Regions from separate parts of the Pseudomonas sp. SDO524_S393 genome, predicted to be linked through region 2. Evidence: predicted binding sites of a transcription regulator. Region 2 holds the regulator's gene; the other holds the start of a gene.
The links. Region 2 encodes sigma-54, which starts transcription at its own class of promoters, with help from an activator protein. Its sites were predicted from a motif close to ANTGGCATNNANNTTGCTNT; they were not measured.
Positions count from the first base shown of each region.

Region 1: ACW9IB_RS27905 (circularly permuted type 2 ATP-grasp protein) is a predicted target of sigma-54. The motif match lies at 2,190-2,209, and genes of this name have one in related genera.

Region 1 covers NZ_JBSVVZ010000104.1:1,080-6,402, forward strand. The annotation lists gene ACW9IB_RS27900 (alpha-E domain-containing protein) at 1-743, opposite strand, end outside; gene ACW9IB_RS27905 (circularly permuted type 2 ATP-grasp protein) at 748-2,157, opposite strand; gene ACW9IB_RS27910 (ribonuclease E inhibitor RraB) at 2,568-2,909, opposite strand; gene ACW9IB_RS27915 (hypothetical protein) at 3,123-3,359, opposite strand; gene ACW9IB_RS27920 (START domain-containing protein) at 3,463-4,068, opposite strand; gene ACW9IB_RS27925 (YkgJ family cysteine cluster protein) at 4,110-4,364, opposite strand; gene ACW9IB_RS27930 (translation initiation factor 2) at 4,527-5,027, opposite strand; gene ACW9IB_RS27935 (aminotransferase-like domain-containing protein) at 5,132-5,323, opposite strand, start outside.
Region 2 covers NZ_JBSVVZ010000053.1:9,151-21,123, reverse strand. The annotation lists gene yjgA (ribosome biogenesis factor YjgA) at 1-106, opposite strand, end outside; gene pmbA (metalloprotease PmbA) at 215-1,561, shown strand; gene ACW9IB_RS21120 (FagA protein) at 1,710-2,105, shown strand; gene ACW9IB_RS21115 (class II fumarate hydratase) at 2,098-3,474, shown strand; gene ACW9IB_RS21110 (hypothetical protein) at 3,502-3,945, shown strand; gene ACW9IB_RS21105 (superoxide dismutase) at 3,947-4,558, shown strand; gene ACW9IB_RS21100 (ZIP family metal transporter) at 4,593-5,486, shown strand; gene ACW9IB_RS21095 (HPr family phosphocarrier protein) at 5,578-5,850, opposite strand; gene rapZ (RNase adapter RapZ) at 5,867-6,724, opposite strand; gene ptsN (PTS IIA-like nitrogen regulatory protein PtsN) at 6,727-7,191, opposite strand; gene hpf (ribosome hibernation-promoting factor, HPF/YfiA family) at 7,204-7,509, opposite strand; gene ACW9IB_RS21075 (RNA polymerase factor sigma-54) at 7,628-9,121, opposite strand; gene lptB (LPS export ABC transporter ATP-binding protein) at 9,307-10,032, opposite strand; gene lptA (lipopolysaccharide transport periplasmic protein LptA) at 10,032-10,565, opposite strand; gene lptC (LPS export ABC transporter periplasmic protein LptC) at 10,552-11,124, opposite strand; gene ACW9IB_RS21055 (KdsC family phosphatase) at 11,133-11,657, opposite strand; gene ACW9IB_RS21050 (KpsF/GutQ family sugar-phosphate isomerase) at 11,658-11,973, opposite strand, start outside.

The DNA of each region.
Region 1 (5,323 bases), on a different contig from region 2:
CTGCAAGCGCGCAGCGAACGCGGTACGTCGGCGCGCAACAGCAACAGTTCCGCGACTTGCCGGGCACCCGGGGCATCGCGGTAGATCTCGGTGTAAGCCTCGAACGACGACAAGGCCCGCAACAACGCACTCCATTGATAGTAGGCGTGGGCGGTGCCGTCAGTGACGGTGTCGGCGCGATCGCCTGCCATTTCATAGCGCGCATCCAGCAGACGCAGGGTGTTGTCGGCCCGCTCGATAAAGGTTCCCAGGCGGATGAAGCGAAACGCGTCGTTGCGCATGATGGTGCCGTAGGTGGCGCCGCGAAACAGGTGCGAGCGCTCCCTGACCCACTCGCAGAACCGGCTCATGCCGTAGCGGCTGAGACCTTGCTGGGCGATCTCGCGAATATCCAGCCAGGTCGCGTTGATGTTTTCCCACATGTCGGCGGTAATTCGCCCACGCACCGCGTGGGCACTGGCCCGCGCAGCACCGAGGCAGCTGTAGATACTGGCGGGGTTGGCCGCATCCAGCGCGAAGAAGTGCAGCAAGTGCTCTGCATGCAGGTCTCCGTGGCGCTCGCGATAATCCTCCAGGGTGCCGGTGATCAGCAGCGGCATGGCCAATTCATGCAAGCCGTCACCGTGGCCGTTCTGCGGCATCAGTGACAGCGAATAGCTCACCTCCAGCATGCGCGCGAGGTTTTCCGCTCGCTCCAGGTAGCGCGACATCCAGTACAGGTCCGAAGCAGTTCGACTCAACATGGCATCAGTCCTCCACCACCCAGGTGTCTTTGGTGCCGCCGCCCTGGGACGAGTTGACCACCAGCGAGCCTTCGCGCAACGCCACGCGGGTGAGGCCGCCAGGCACCACGCGGGTATCCTTGCCCGATAGCACGAATGGCCGCAGGTCGATGTGTCGCGGGGCGATGCCGTTGTCGACAAAGGTCGGGCAGGTGGACAAGCACAGAGTCGGCTGGGCGATATAAGCGTGGGGGCGTGCCTTGATGCGCTGACGGAAATCGTCGATTTCGGCAGCGGTGGAAGCGGGCCCCACCAACATGCCGTAGCCACCGGAGCCCTGGGTTTCCTTCACCACCAGCTCCGGCAGGTTGGCCAGCACGTGGGACAGTTCGTCGGGCTTGCGGCACTGGAACGTCGGAACATTCTTCAGAATCGGCTCCTCGTCCAGGTAGAAACGGATCATTTCGGTGACGAAGGGATACACCGACTTGTCGTCCGCCACCCCGGTGCCGATGGCGTTGGCCAGCACCACATGACCCGAGCGATAGGCCGCGAGCAGGCCCGGCACGCCGAGCATGGAGGCGGGGTTGAAGGCCAGCGGGTCGAGGAAGGCATCGTCGAGGCGGCGGTAGATTACGTCCACAGACTTGGGACCGTCAGTGGTGCGCATGAACACGCGGTCGTCGCGCACGAACAGGTCGGCGCCCTCCACCAGTTCCACGCCCATCTCCCGGGCCAGAAACGCATGCTCGAAAAACGCGCTGTTGAAACGCCCAGGGGTCAGTACCACCACGCTGGGGTTGTCCAGGGGGCTGGCGCTTTTCAGGGTGTCGAGCAACAGGTTGGGGTAATGGTCGATGGGCGCAATGCGCTGGGCGGCGAACAGTTCGGGGAACAGGCGCATCATCATCTTGCGGTCTTCGAGCATGTAGCTGACGCCGCTGGGAGTCCGCAGGTTGTCTTCAAGCACGTAGTAAGTGCCGTCGGCATCGCGGACCAGGTCGACCCCGGCGATGTGAGCGTACAGGTCGCGGTGCAGGTCCAGGCCTTGCATCGCCAACTGGTACTGCTCGTTGGCCAGTACCTGTTCGGCGGGAATGATCCCGGCCTTGATAATGCGTTGTTCGTGATACAGGTCGGCGAGAAACAGGTTCAGCGCCTTGACCCGTTGAATGCAACCGCGCTCGACCACGCGCCATTCGCTGGCGGGAATGCTGCGCGGGATGGTGTCGAAGGGAATCAGGCGCTCGGTGCCCTGCTCGTCGCCGTAGAGCGTGAAGGTGATTCCGGCGCGGTGGAACAGCAAATCGGCTTCGCGCCGACGCTGGGCCAGCAGTTCGGGAGGGGTTTCAGCCAACCAGCGGGCGAATTCCCGATAATGGGGACGCACCTGCCCTGTCCCATCGTACATTTCGTCGTAATAAGTGCGGATCATGCCGTACTCCTTGTCACGCGGACGCAAGAACCATCGCAAGGCCCGTGCCAGCGGCATAAACACTTAAAAATCAGTGAGTTGAATAAATACCCGAACCTTATCGCACCGTCCTGGTGCGCGCAGTGCCCGGCGTCTGGCCGCACGCTTCATCACAATGCGGGTTTTGACTATCGACAGCATAGTCAGAGTTGATTTCACTGCCCGGCATTGCTTGCGGATAATCGCCACCATCTGCTGAACAGGACACGTCCTACATCTTCAGCGCTCCGCTCTTCCCGTTAGGCCACTCTTCTTGGGTGGCCTTTTTTTTGGTGCCGAAAAACGGCCTGCAAGTTCCGAATATTTATTGTGCGACGCACACAAAAACGGCCGACCCAAGGGTCAGCCGCTGTGCTGTGTTGCGTGTGCCACTACATGGGTCGCCCGCGCACCTCCTGCTTGACGCCCCAGCCCTCGATGATCCCGCCCAGTGGCTCGACCACCGCTTCAAAGTCTTGCTCGAAGTCTCCTATGCCGTCGTAGGTGGCAGACATGATTTTGCTCAGTTCCAGGTACCAGGCGCCATCGTCGCGCGCGCTGACCTGGGCATTCAGGGATTCCCCACGAAAACGACCCGCAGCCCTGCGCGCGCGCTCCTCATCCGGGAAAATGGCGTAGAACTCGATGGGGTGGAAACGTGAGAAGTCGAAGCCGCCCTCTTTCATGCGGCGCAGAACGTGGGTGCTGATGTCTTCTTGATAGGCTGTGCTCATGAAACGTCCTCCTCAAACCGATGGATAGACTTTCCGTGCTTCCCGAAGCCCGCGCCCTACTGGCACGGGAACTACGGCAATGACTACACCGCTGGAAAACAAGCATGGAGCTGACAAGACCAGACCTTAGCGATTCATTCGCTGATCTCCCTTGCAGAGTAGCGCGAAGCTATCACCTCTACCAGAGGGCCTTGCAGGGCGTACAGCGAATGTTCAGACGGAGGGGGAAATGTCGAGGATTTGAATGCTGTTCTGATCCTTGAGGATCTTGACCGTCGGCTCGGGTTTGCGGCCTTCGAGGTCATTGAGGTCCAGCTCGGCGGCCACAGGCACCATCCTGGCGCGAACCATATGCGCAGCGTCTTCGAGGCTGGGCTTTTGTTCGCAGGTGAACTGCTGCACGGCCTTTACACCGTGATCATCAACGAAGGTAATGTCCCAATTTTGCATCAGTGCCTCCTCGATAAAGCCCGTGTGTGGGCTCACATTCATCTGGACCTTGAGGGTTCGTCAAACGTTCCCCCCAAGGCCGGAGGCACCGGATCGGCTGCGCTTACTTCTCGGCGTGTTCCTTGAGGGCCTTCAAGGTGTTGAACGGCGCGTCCACCACGAACTTGTTGGCCAACCAGGAAGGCACGCTGCCACCTGGCTCGGTGTGCACCTGGTAGGTCACTTCGGTGAGGTTGTCGCCCTTGGGCACCAGCTTCCAGAAGCCATCCACCTGCGCCACCCGGACGTACCCTTTCTCTTCAGGCTTGTAGGTGGGCACGCCTTCCAGTTTGCGGGTCAGGCTGCCATCCGCGGCCTTGGTGGTGGTGATATGCAGGTAGGAGTCACGGTCCGTTACCGGGAACGGAGCCTTGAATTGGGTGTAGGTCCAGCTCTCGTCACCTTTCTTGTCGACCAGCTTCTGGGATTTGCACTCGTGAATCCATTTGCAGGCACCCGCTACGTCTTCCTGCAGGGCCTGAATCTTGGCGACCGGCGCCTTGATCGTGGTGACGCCGCGATACGCCTTGTACTTGGAGCCGGCAATTTCGCTCAGGGATACCTTGATACCGTCTTCATCCTTGGCGACTTGCCAATCCTCAGCCTGGGCAGTGGCAGCGAACAACACCGTAAAACCGCACAACACAGCCATTCGTTTCAGCGAACCCATTGTTGTATTCCTTATTGTTGAAGTTCCGATAGTAAAGCCCATCAAGCCGCAGTCATCTGCTCCCACCAGCCGATCAACCTGATCGCGTCCGCCTGGTCGGTGCCGCAGACCTCGATGTCCGCCTTGAAATTGCCGCACACCGCCGGGCGCTCTGGCTGGCCGAACAGCAGGCATAGCTGTTCGGCCGAGAGGTGCAGGCAGCGCTCGCCGGCCGGTTTGCCGTTGGGCATTCCCGGAATGGGCGAACTGATGGAGGGGGCGATGCAGCAAGCGCCACAACCTTCACGGCAATTCATGAACAGCGGTTCCTCGAGGGCTCAATGTGGATGGCCGGGCTAGAGTACGCCCTTAAACATGCGTTTTAAAATGGCCTAACAGGGGTTTTTCGCACAAAACAAAAGTGACTGACCAGTCTGCGACAGATGGTCAGGCGTCAGGGTCACCCGCCTTGAAGAAATTTACTGCTTGAATTCGAAATCCAGCGCCGCGCCTTCCACATCGCGTCGTTCTTCGTTGCGCAGTTGCAGCTTCATTTCATTGCTGAGCAGCCGACCGTTGATCTGGAACGCACTGTTGTCCGTGGGTTTGTCGCCAAACATCGGCGGCAACAAGGGCACGCTTTTGGGCTTGGGCATGGTACCGATGGGCTGCAAATGCCTCACCATGTCCGAGGGAAGTGACAAGTCCAACTGTGCCGGTGGCAACGGGGTTTGTGCCACTTCGTGGGCCGACTTGGACTTGCTCGCGATCGGTGCGCGCTTTTTTACCGTGGCGGCTTTCTTCTTGGCCACCGGGGCTTTTTTGGCCGGCGCCGGCTTCTTCGCAGGGGCCTTCTTTTGCTGACTGCTGGCGGCAGGCTGCGGCTGGCTTTGGGTCACGGGGGTGGCCGCCAGCAGTGTGCTGACGTTGCACAGGCTTAACAGTCCAATCACCAAAGCAGCACGAAAAATTGATGTCATATCGCCAACAGCATTAACGGCAGAGGGCCATATGCTCGCTTGTTGCGCGCGGCATGACAAGCGTGGTGATCAGTCAGCCATCAGCCCTGTCCCCAATCACGGGCTCAAAAACCGGCCGCGGTTTCCTGGCACAACTGGTTGGCCAACATGCCCAGAGTCATCAGCGCGCGCTCGGCCTCACGGTTCCACGGAGTGCCGCAATTCAGGCGAATACAGTGGTTGAACTGTTCCGTATTACTGAAGATCAACCCTGGTGCGATGCTGATGCCCTGCTGCAAGGCACGCACATGCAGTTC
Region 2 (11,973 bases):
TGAGCGTCGTGAGGCGCTCGCCGAGGTCAACCAGAGCATGCAGCTCACGTTTGACCTGGGATTTGCTTTTCTCCCCATCGAGGGAGTCGTCGTAAGAATCAACCATGGTGGCAGTCCGCAAAGAAACGCCGCCATGATAACCAGTCGGGGGCCGCTTGTCCGGCCCGGTCGCTCGATGGCCTTAACCGAAAGCAGAATTTGAGTGGAGAAAACCATGAGTGCAGCCCAAAGCGTCGGTCCGCAAGCGTTACCGGCCCTGCAGGAACAAGTCGAGCAGATCCTTGCCGAGGCCAAGCGCCAGGGGGCCAGTGCCTGTGAGGTGGCGGTATCGCTGGAGCAGGGGCTGTCGACGTCGGTGCGTCAGCGCGAGGTGGAAACCGTCGAGTTCAACCGTGATCAGGGGTTTGGCATCACCTTGTACGCGGGGCAGCGCAAGGGTTCGGCCAGCACTTCGGCCAGCGGGCCGGAAGCCATTCGCGAGACTGTGGCTGCCGCGTTGGCCATCGCCAAGCACACCTCCGAGGATGAAAGCTCGGGGCTGGCCGACAAAGCGCTGATGGCCAGGGATGTGAAGGATTTCGATCTGTTCCACGCCTGGGACATCACGCCAGAGCAGGCCATCGAGCGCGCGTTGATCTGCGAAGCGGCGGCGTTCGATGCGGATGCCCGCATCAAGAATGCCGATGGCACCACGTTGAGCACACATCAAGGCTGTCGTGTTTACGGCAACAGCCATGGGTTTATTGGCGGGTATGCGTCCACCCGTCACAGTTTGAGCTGCGTGATGATCGCCGAAGCGGATGGCCAGATGCAGCGCGACTATTGGTACGACGTGAACCGCCAGGGCGAATTGCTGGCGGACCCGGTGAGCATTGGCCAACGTGCCGCACAACGTGCCGCCAGCCGGCTGGGCGCGCGCCCGGTACCGACTTGCGAGGTGCCGGTGCTGTTTTCGGCGGAGTTGGCGGGTGGTTTGTTCGGCAGTTTCCTGGGCGCGATTTCCGGCGGCAACCTGTACCGCAAGTCTTCGTTCCTGGAGGGCGCAATCGGGCAGAAGCTGTTTCCCGAGTGGCTGACCATCGATGAGCGTCCGCACCTGATGCGCGCAATGGGCAGCGCAGCGTTCGACGGCGATGGGCTGGCGACCTATGCCAAGCCGTTTGTCGAGAAGGGCGAGCTGGTCTCTTATGTGCTTGGCACGTATGCCGGTCGCAAGCTCGGCCTGCCGAGCACTGCCAACTCGGGTGGCGTGCACAACTTGTTCGTCACCCATGGCGACGAAGATCAGGCTGCGTTGTTGCGCCGAATGGGGCGTGGTCTGTTGGTGACTGAATTGATGGGGCATGGCCTGAATATGGTGACCGGTGATTACTCACGGGGCGCGGCCGGTTTCTGGGTAGAAAACGGCGAGATTCAATTTGCCGTCCAGGAAGTGACCATCGCCGGCAATATGCGCGACATGTTCAAGCAGATCGTTGCCGTGGGTAATGATCTGGAACTGCGCAGCAATATTCGCACGGGCTCGGTGCTGATCGAGCGGATGACCGTCGCGGGCAGCTAACGCTTTCAGGTCTATCTAAAAAAGGCGCGCCATCTTGTGGATGGCGCGCCTTTTTTTGTGCTCGCGCAACAGAGCGATCAATCTGGCACCCTTGTTTTGATTCTTAATATCATTTAATAATGAATATCATTACTGGCGAGAGTGGGTCATGAGTTCTGTTCTGCATGAAGATCCTTATCTGGAAAGCTGGCGCTGGATGAGTCGTCAGATTCGCTGCGGGCTCGATCCCAACGAACCTCGCCTGATCGAACACTACCTCAATGAAGGTCGCTACCTGGCGTGCTGCACGGCCACTCATCCGTGGACCATCGCTGAGACCTCATTTCGCCTGTTGCTCGATACCGCCAGCGACATCGCCCTGCCTTGGCATTGGCGCTCCCTGTGCCTGGATCAAGCCTGGCGCCCCCTGCGTGACCTGGAAAAACTCTCCCACTGCGCTTGCCGCCTCAAGCGCTGGCAGTCCTTTGCGTGGCAATTGGCGACCTGCGAATTGTTGCCTTCCCTTTCTGTGTCTGACCTTGTGCAAGGATCCTCCGATGAGTAACACCCGTATCGAACGCGACAGCATGGGCGAACTGCAAGTGCCGGCCGAGGCCTTGTACGGTGCGCAAACCCAGCGCGCGGTGAACAATTTCCCGATCAGTCATCAACGCATGCCGGCGCAGTTCATTCGTGCGCTGATCCTGGCCAAGGCCGCCGCCGCCAAGGTCAACGTCGATCTCAAACAGATCAGCGAAGGGCAGGGCAAGGCCATTGTGGATGCCGCCCAAGGCCTGCTGGAAGGCGATTTCATGCAGCACTTCCCGGTGGACATCTTCCAGACCGGCTCCGGCACCAGTTCCAACATGAACGCCAACGAGGTGATCGCCACTCTGGCCAGCCGTTTGCTCGGTGAGGCGGTGAACCCCAATGATCACGTGAACTGTGGCCAAAGCAGCAATGACATCATTCCCACCACCATCCACGTCAGTGCTGCACTGGTATTGCATGAGCAAACCCTGCCGGCTCTGTTGCACCTGGTACAGGTCATCGAGCGCAAAGCCGAAGAGGTTCACTCGTTCGTCAAGACCGGCCGGACCCACCTGATGGACGCTATGCCCGTACGTATGAGCCAAGTGCTCAACGGCTGGGCACAGCAGCTCAAGGCCAATATCGGTCACCTGCAGGATTTGTTGCCGAGCTTGCAGGCGCTGGCGCAAGGCGGCACGGCGGTCGGCACCGGGATCAATGCGCACCCCGAATTTGCCGCACGCTTCAGCCAGCAGTTGAGCAGCTTGACCGGCGTGCAGTTCACGCCCGGCAAAAATCTTTTCGCACTGATCGGATCTCAGGACACCGCGGTTGCCGTCTCCGGTCAGCTCAAGGCGGTTGCCGTGTCGCTGATGAAAATCGCCAACGATTTGCGCTGGATGAATTCCGGCCCCTTGGCCGGCCTGGGCGAAATCGAGCTGGAAGGTTTGCAGCCTGGTTCTTCGATCATGCCGGGCAAGGTCAACCCGGTGATCCCGGAAGCGACGGCCATGGTTGCGGCTCAAGTCATAGGCAATGACACGGTGATCACCGTCGCCGGTCAATCGGGCAACTTCGAGTTGAACGTGATGTTGCCGATCATTGCCCAGAACCTGCTTGGCAGCCTCGAATTGCTGGCCAACTCCAGTCGCCTGCTGGCCGACAAGGCGATCAGCAGCTTCAAGGTCAACGAAGCCAAGCTCAAGGAAGCGCTGTCGCGCAACCCGATCCTGGTGACCGCACTCAACCCGATCATCGGTTATCAGAAGGCTGCCGAAATTGCCAAGAAGGCCTATCAGCAAGGCCGTCCGGTGATCGATGTCGCCCTCGAACACACCGACTTGCCGCGCAGCCAACTGGAAGTCCTGCTGGATCCGGAAAAGCTCACGGCCGGCGGCGTGTAATCACCGACTCTGCTTTGGAGGCTCACCATGGAGCACTGGAAACGTACGATCGAACGGGCCAATCGCTGCTTCATGGCGGGCGAGTTGGTCGACGCCCGCGAGGCCTATCTGCAAGCCTTGGCCCTGGCCCAAGTGTTGTTCGAACGCTGGGCGGATGCCGACGAGGCCGTGGCGGCTTGCGTGATTTCCCATCACAACCTGGCGGACCTGCACCTGCGCCTGAACCAGCCTGAAGAAAGCGCGGAATACCTCTGTGCCATTCATCAACGCTTGTTGCAGGCCATGCAGGACCCGCGCCTGACCCCGCAATTGCGAGAGGCTGCCCTACGCCAGAGCAGCAAGACCTACGTCGAACTGTTGAATTTCATCAGCGATCACGGCGAATACCCCCGTACCCATCGCTTGCTGGGCGGTACTGCGGCGCCATCGCCGGCGTCGACTCGCAACAGCCCTTACTACGGAGCACATTGATATGACTTATACCTTGCCTGCCTTGCCTTACGCCTACGATGCCCTGGAACCGCATATCGATGCGCAGACCATGGAAATCCACTACACCAAACACCATCAGACCTACATCAACAACCTCAATGCCGCCGTCGAGGGCACTGAATTCGCGGGCTGGCCAGTGGAGAAGCTGGTGTCCAGCGTGCAGCAATTGCCGGAAAAACTGCGTGCCGCGGTGATCAATCAGGGCGGTGGCCACGCCAACCATTCGTTGTTCTGGGCGGTAATGTCACCCAAGGGCGGCGGAAAACCCGAGGGACCGCTGGGCAAGGCTATCGATGAACAGCTGGGTGGTTTCGACAGTTTCAAAGAGGCCTTCACCAAGGCCGCACTGACCCGTTTCGGCAGCGGCTGGGCCTGGCTCAGCGTCACACCGCAAAAGACCCTGGTAGTGGAGAGCAGTGGGAACCAGGACAGCCCGCTGATGAACGGCAACACGCCGATCCTCGGTCTGGACGTGTGGGAGCATGCCTACTACCTGCTGTATCAGAACCGCCGTCCGGAATACATCAATGCCTTTTACAGCGTCATCAACTGGCCGGAAGTCTCGGCACGTTATCAGGCTGCCGTGGCCTGACATTCACCCTCTATAACAAGATCTAAGGCCAATTATGGGCACTGAAACACTGGCGATCAGCAGCGGACGAAGGTTTCGTTACGCGTTTGGTTCGCTGCTGCTATTGGCAGGGACTGCATTGTTGGTGGCCCAAGGGCTGGCGTGGCTGAATCTGGAACCGCGCATCCTGCGCGCCTTGCAAGGCGGAGCGATCTGCGCGCTGGGTACGGCGCTGGGCGCGGTGCCTGTGTTGGCAATCCGCCGCATGCCGGTTGCCTTGAGCGATACCTTGCTTGGGTTCGGTGCTGGAGTGATGCTGGCGGCAACCGCATTTTCGCTGATTGTTCCCGGTATTGCCGCGGCAGAAAGCCTGGGGCTTTCGCCTTGGGGGGCCAGCGGTTTGATCAGCGTCGGCATTCTGCTGGGGGCGTTCGGGTTGTACCTGGTCGACCGCAAAGTGTCCGGTGCGAGCCCGGAAATGCTGGTGGGCACCCCGGAAAAACCGGTAATCCCTCCGCGCATCTGGCTGTTCGTGTTTGCCATCGTTGCTCATAACATCCCGGAAGGCATGGCGGTTGGCGTTTCGGCGGGGGGCGGCATGCCCGATGCGGACAGCCTGGCCATGGGGATTGCCTTGCAGGATGTGCCCGAGGGGCTGGTGATTGCTCTAGTGTTGGCAGGAGCGGGAATGTCACGCTTCAAGGCTTTTGTGATTGGCGCGGCATCAGGTCTGGTGGAGCCCCTGTTTGCAGTACTTTGCGCCTGGCTGGTGAGTTTGGCCGAGGTGCTGTTACCGCTAGGCCTGGCGCTGGCGGCAGGGGCAATGCTGTTGGTGGTGACTCACGAGGTGATTCCCGAATCCCGGCGTAATGGCCACGAGAAGCTCGCCAGTCTTGGCCTGTGCGTCGGGTTTTGTTTGATGATGGTGATGGATACAGCGTTGAGCTGAAGCCCGCTCCCATGTAGGAGCTGGCTTGCCGGTGATCGATTGTGAGCCCATGTCTGGCTTGAGGGGGCCATGGCCGGCAAGCCGGACGCCTTTATTCGCCTTCGTCGAAGCGGTTATTGATCAGCTCCACCAGCGCGTCCATCGCCTCCTGCTCTTGTTCGCCCTCTGTTTTCAGGTGAATTTTGGTGCCCTTGCCGGCGGCCAGCATCATCATCGCCATGATGCTTTTCCCATCAACCATGGACTCGGGTGTACGTCCAGCGCGGACCTGGCAGGGAAACCGCCCCGCAACACCGACGAACTTCGCCGAGGCGCGGGCGTGCAAACCCAATTTGTTGATGATTTCAATTTCCAGAGCGGGCATCGCGGGGGTGTTCCTTTCAGCTAAGGTCGCGGTGGCGAACCTGGACGTTCTTGAGGGTTTGTTGCAGCACCTGGCCAAGACGTTCGGTCAGATAGACGGAGCGATGGTGGCCGCCGGTACAGCCAATGGCAATGGTGACATAGGCGCGGTTGCTCGCGGCAAAACGCGGCAGCCATTTGAGCAGGTAGCTGGAGATATCCTGGAACATCTCCTCGACATCCGGTTGTGCGGCCAAATACTCGGCCACGGGCTGGTCCAACCCCGACTGATCACGCAATTCCGGCTTCCAGTAGGGGTTTGGCAGGCAGCGCACATCGAATACCAGGTCGGCATCCACCGGCATACCGCGCTTGAAGCCAAACGACTCGACGAGAAACGCCGTACCCGGCTCTGGCTGGTTCAACAGGCGCAGCTTGATGGCGTCGCGTAGCTGATACAGGTTGAGATCGGTGGTATTTATCTTGAGGTCGGCGAGATCGATGATCGGGCCGAGCAGCTTGCTCTCGTCCTCGATGGCTTCGGCCAGAGAGCGGTGCGGGCTGCTAAGGGGATGGCGCCGCCGGGTTTCGGAAAAACGCTTCAGGAGCGTTTCTTCGTCGGCGTCCAGATAGAGCACGTCACACTGAATGTGCTTGGCACGTACTTCTTCGAGTAATTGCGGGAATCGATCCAAATGGCTGGGCAGGTTGCGCGCATCGATCGAGACGGCCACCAGGGGCTGCGACAATTCGGTGTGAATCAATGCACGCTCTGCCAACTCCGGCAGCAGGCCGGCCGGCAAATTGTCGATGCAATAGAAACCGTTGTCCTCAAGAACGTTGAGGGCGGTACTTTTACCCGAGCCGGAGCGGCCGCTGACGATGATCAAACGCATGATTACTGCCCGTTTTGTTCATCCAGAACAACCTGATAAAGCGCTTCATTGCTGCTGGCGCTGCGCAGTTTGTCGCGTACTTCCTTGCGGTCGAGCATGCTGGCGATCTGCCGAAGCAGTTCAAGGTGCGCATCGGTGGCGGCTTGCGGGACCAGCAGAACGAACAGCAGGTCGACCGGGGCGCCGTCGATGGCGTCGAAATCGATAGGGGCTTCCAGGTGCAGCAGGGCGCTGACCGGGGTCTCACAGCCTTTGAGGCGGCAGTGAGGAATGGCGATGCCGTTACCAAAACCCGTGGAACCGAGTTTTTCACGGGCAATCAGCGCGTCGAACACGTCCTGCATCTCCAGATCCGGCACTTCGCGCGCGATCAGGTTGGCAATTTGTTCGAGGGCTTTCTTTTTACTGCCGCCCGGCACGTTCACCAGGGAACGGCCGGGGGTCAGGATGGTTTCAAGTCGAATCATGGGTGGGGAGTGTTAGCGGCCAGTGCCCTGAAGAAGGCTCTGCTGCTTTTCCTTATGCTTTTTGAGTTGGCGATCGAGCTTATCAGTCAACGCATCGATCGATGCATACATGTCTTCATGCTCGGCGTTGGCGACGACCTCGCCACCAGGAATCTGTAGAGTCGCTTCGATTTTCTGCTGAAGCTTGTCGACCTTCATGATCACCTGCACATTGGTGATCTTGTCAAAATGACCCTCAAGCCGTTTCAGCTTCTGCTCGACATAGTCGCGCAGTGGAGGGGTGACTTCTACATGGTGTCCACTGATGTTGACTTGCATACAGCTTCTCCTTCGTTGCCAGTGCATAACGCAGCAGGCCGGGGTGCCTGCCACTGGGCTGTATCCTGAAACCGCCTGAGCGACTTTAGAACACACCCCGAACGCTGTGGCCCGCCCGTCACATCAAACGCTTACGCTCGCTGGAAGGCGCGATCCCAAGGGATTCGCGGTACTTGGCGACGGTTCGACGGGCGACCTGAATGCCTTGTGCCTCCAGTAAACCAGCGATCTTACTGTCACTCAATGGCTTTTTCTGATTTTCCGCCGCAACCAGTTTTTTGATGATTGCGCGAATCGCCGTGGACGAGCATTCGCCGCCTTCGGAGGTGCTGACGTGGCTGGAGAAAAAGTATTTCAGTTCATAAATACCCCGCGGGGTATGCATGAATTTTTGTGTGGTTACCCGGGAAATCGTCGACTCGTGCATGCCTACCGCTTCGGCGATGTCATGCAGAACCAGAGGTTTCATGGCTTCGTCGCCGTATTCCAGGAAACCACGCTGGTGCTCGACGATCTGGGTAGCCACCTTCATCAGGGTTTCGTTGCGACTCTGCAGGCTCTTGATGAACCAGCGGGCCTCCTGCAACTGGTTACGCATGAAGGTGTTGTCGGCGCTGGTGTCAGCCCTGCGCACGAAGCCGGCGTATTGCGGGTTGACCCGTAGGCGAGGTACCGACTCCTGGTTCAGCTCCACCAGCCAGCGTTCATTGTCCTTGCGCACGATCACGTCGGGGACGACGTACTCGGCTTCGCTTGACTCGATTTGTGAGCCCGGGCGCGGGTTGAGGCTCTGCACCAGCTCGATGACCTGGCGCAGGTCGTCTTCCTTGAGCTTCATGCGGCGCATCAGTTGGCTGTAATCGCGGCTGCCGAGCAAATCGATGTAGTCGGTGACCAGGCGCTGGGCTTCGGCAAGCCAGGGGGTCTTGGCAGGCAATTGGCGCAGTTGCAGCAGCAGGCATTCACTCAGGGTGCGAGCGCCAATGCCGGCAGGTTCGAATTGCTGGATTCGGTGCAGGACAGCTTCGATTTCGTCCAGCTCGATATCCAGCTCCGGGTCGAACGCCTCGAGGATCTCCTCCAGGGTCTCGTCCAGGTAGCCCTGGTTGTTGATGCAATCGATGAGTGTCACGGCGATCAGGCGATCGGTGTCCGACATCGGGGCCAGGTTGAGTTGCCACAGCAGGTGGCTTTGCAGGCTCTCGCCGGCGGACGTGCGGGTAGTGAAGTCCCACTCGTCATCGTCATTGCTCGGCAAGCTGCTGGCGCTGGTCTGGTAAACGTCTTCCCAGGCGGTGTCCACGGGAAGTTCGTTGGGGATGCGTTCGTTCCATTCGCCGTCCTCCAGGTTGTCTACCGTCGGGGCGGTTTCCTGATAGGAGGGTTCCTGAACGTCGGAATTGGGTTTTTGCTCGATGTTGTCGGCCAGCGGATCTGCATTGTCGAAGTCGTCGCCTTCTTCCTGGCGTTCGAGCATCGGATTGGACTCCAGGGCTTCCTGGATTTCCTGTTGCAGGTCCAGTGTCGACAATTGGAGCAGGCGGATGGCCTGTTGCAGCTGCGGTGTCATCGTCAGCTGCTGGCCCATTCTCAGGACTAGCGATGGTTTCATGGCAGGGGCTTAACACCTTATTCGCCGGCGCAACGCGCCATCCACGACAGGGCGCGTGAGCGCCAAACATAAGCAAATTATATGCCTGATATCGGGGGATTTGCCTAGAGCGCGGTAACAATAAAAATCCGAAGCTTCTTATTGATTTCCGCGCAGGATGACAAATGGCCTGACACCATGTGTGTTTACAGGCGGAACTCGTGACCCAGGTACACTTCCTTGACCAGTTCGTTGGCCAGGATGGTGTCGGAGTCACCTTCGGCGATCAGTTGCCCATCATTGACGATATAGGCGGTTTCGCAGATGTCGAGTGTTTCACGGACGTTGTGGTCGGTGATCAGTACACCGATACCCTTGGCCTTGAGGTGATGGATGATCTGTTTGATATCGCCGACCGAGATCGGGTCGACGCCCGCAAACGGTTCGTCCAGCAGGATAAACTTCGGCGCCGTGGCCAGGGCGCGGGCGATTTCCACGCGACGGCGCTCGCCACCGGACAGGCTCATGCCGAGGTTGTCGCGGATGTGGTTGATGTGGAATTCCTGCAAGAGGTTTTCCAGCTCCTTGCGACGGCCGTCCCGGTCCAGTTCCTTGCGGGTTTCAAGGATGGCCATGATGTTGTCGGAAACCGACAGCTTGCGGAAGATCGACGCTTCTTGCGGAAGATAGCCAATGCCGGCTCGGGCGCGACCGTGCATGGGCTGGTGGCTGACGTCCAGGTCGTCGATCAGTACACGGCCCTGATCGGCCTGGACCAGGCCCACGATCATGTAGAAGCAGGTGGTCTTGCCGGCACCGTTGGGGCCGAGCAAGCCGACGATCTGGCCGCTGTCGATGGACAGGCTGACGTCGCGAACGACCTGACGGCTTTTATAGGCCTTGGCCAGATGCTGGGCTTTCAGGGTTGCCATTACTCGGCCTTCTTCTTCGGCTGGATAACCATATCGATACGTGGACGTGGTGCGGTGACCTTGTTGCCATTGGCGCGACCGGCATTGGCGACCTGTTTCACGGTGTCATAAGTGATCTTTTCGCCCTCGGTGGAGTTGCCATCGGGGCTGAGCACTTTTGCCTGGTCGATCAGGACGATACGATTTTGCTGGGCGTGATACTGGATGGTCTTGCCGTAGCCTTTCATCGGGCCGGTATCGGCAGGTGCCTGCTTCTGCTCGAAGTAGGCCAGGTTGCCCACGGAGGTGACTACGTCGATATCGCCTGCAGCGGTGCGGGTGAGGGTCACCGTGTTGCCGGTGATCTTCATCGAGCCCTGGGTGATGATCACGCCGCCGGTGTAGGTCGCGACGCCTTGCTTGTCATCCAGCTGTGCTTCGTCAGCCTGGATGCGGATCGGTTGCTGGCTATCGTTCGGCAGAGCCCAGGCGCTCACGCTTCCCAGTGCTGCGCCCAGACCGAGCAAAATAGGGAGAGTTTTAACGAGCCTCATACTGTCCTCTTACGTTCGATAGCAGGTGTATCCTGCTTTCTTTCAAATACGCTTTCATTCCCTTGCCAGTCGATACGCCGCCAGCGCCGTCGATTCTAACGTCTTGCTCGGTCTGCGCATATTGCTTCTGCGGGAATACGGTCATGCGACTGCTGGTAATCACGGTGTCACGGTTTTTCGCATCGGTGCGCGCAACGCGCACCGAATCGATCAGTTCGACCTGGGTGCCATCCGGGTTGACCTCGCCACGCTTGCTGGTGACGTGCCACGGAAATTCGGTACCGCGGTAGATATTCATGTCCGGGTTGGTCAGCAAGGTCACTTCGGTGGCCTTGAGGTGCTCGACCTTGTCCGACGTCATCTCGTACTGCACCTTGCCGTCGGGCAGGAACTGCACGCTCCTGGCATTGATGGCGTAATAGTCGATAGCACCTTCGTCCACCTGCGCCGCAGGCTGGTCGAGAAAGCGCTCCGGGCTGATATTCCAGTAGCCCACCGCGAGGAACAGCGCGGCGATAGCCCCGAATAGCAGGAAGTTGCGAATCTTTTTGCTCAGCATAAAACGCTCTATAGGTAGGCGGCGTGTGCCGCTTCAAGGCTGCCCTGGGCTCGCAGAATCAACTCGCAGAACTCGCGGGCTGCGCCTTCGCCGCCACGGGCCGTGGTGATGCCGTGGGCGTGTTCGCGAACGAACGCCGCCGCATTTGCGACCGCCATGCCCAGGCCGACCCGGCGAATCACCGGCAGGTCAGGCAAGTCATCACCCAGATAGGCGACTTGCTCATAGCTTAGGTTGAGTTGGCCAAGAAGCTCGTCCAGCACCACCAGTTTATCCTCGCGGCCCTGATACAGGTGAGGAATCCCCAGGTTTTGTGCACGGCGTTCCACAACGGGTGTTTTGCGACCACTGATTATGGCTGTTTGCACGCCGGCGGCCATCAGCATCTTGATGCCCTGGCCGTCGAGGGTGTTGAAAGTCTTGAACTCGCTGCCGTCTTCAAGGAAGTACAAGCGGCCATCGGTCAGCACGCCGTCCACGTCAAAAATCGCCAGCTTGATGTTTTTACCGCGTTGCAGCAGGTCGCCACTCATTTACATCACTCCCGCACGCAGCAAGTCGTGCATGTTCAGGGCGCCGATCGGGCGGTCGTCGGCATCGACAACCACCAGTGCGCCGATCTTGTGGTCTTCCATGATCTTCAGCGCTTCGGCTGCGAGCATTTCGGGGCGTGCGGTCTTGCCGTGCGGAGTCATCACTGCGTCGATGGTCGCGGTGTGTATATCGATAGTTCGGTCCAGGGTGCGGCGCAAGTCGCCGTCGGTGAAAACCCCGGCCAGGCGCCCGTCGGACTCCAGAATCACGGTCATGCCCAGGCCCTTGCGGGTCATTTCCATTAGCGCGTCCTTC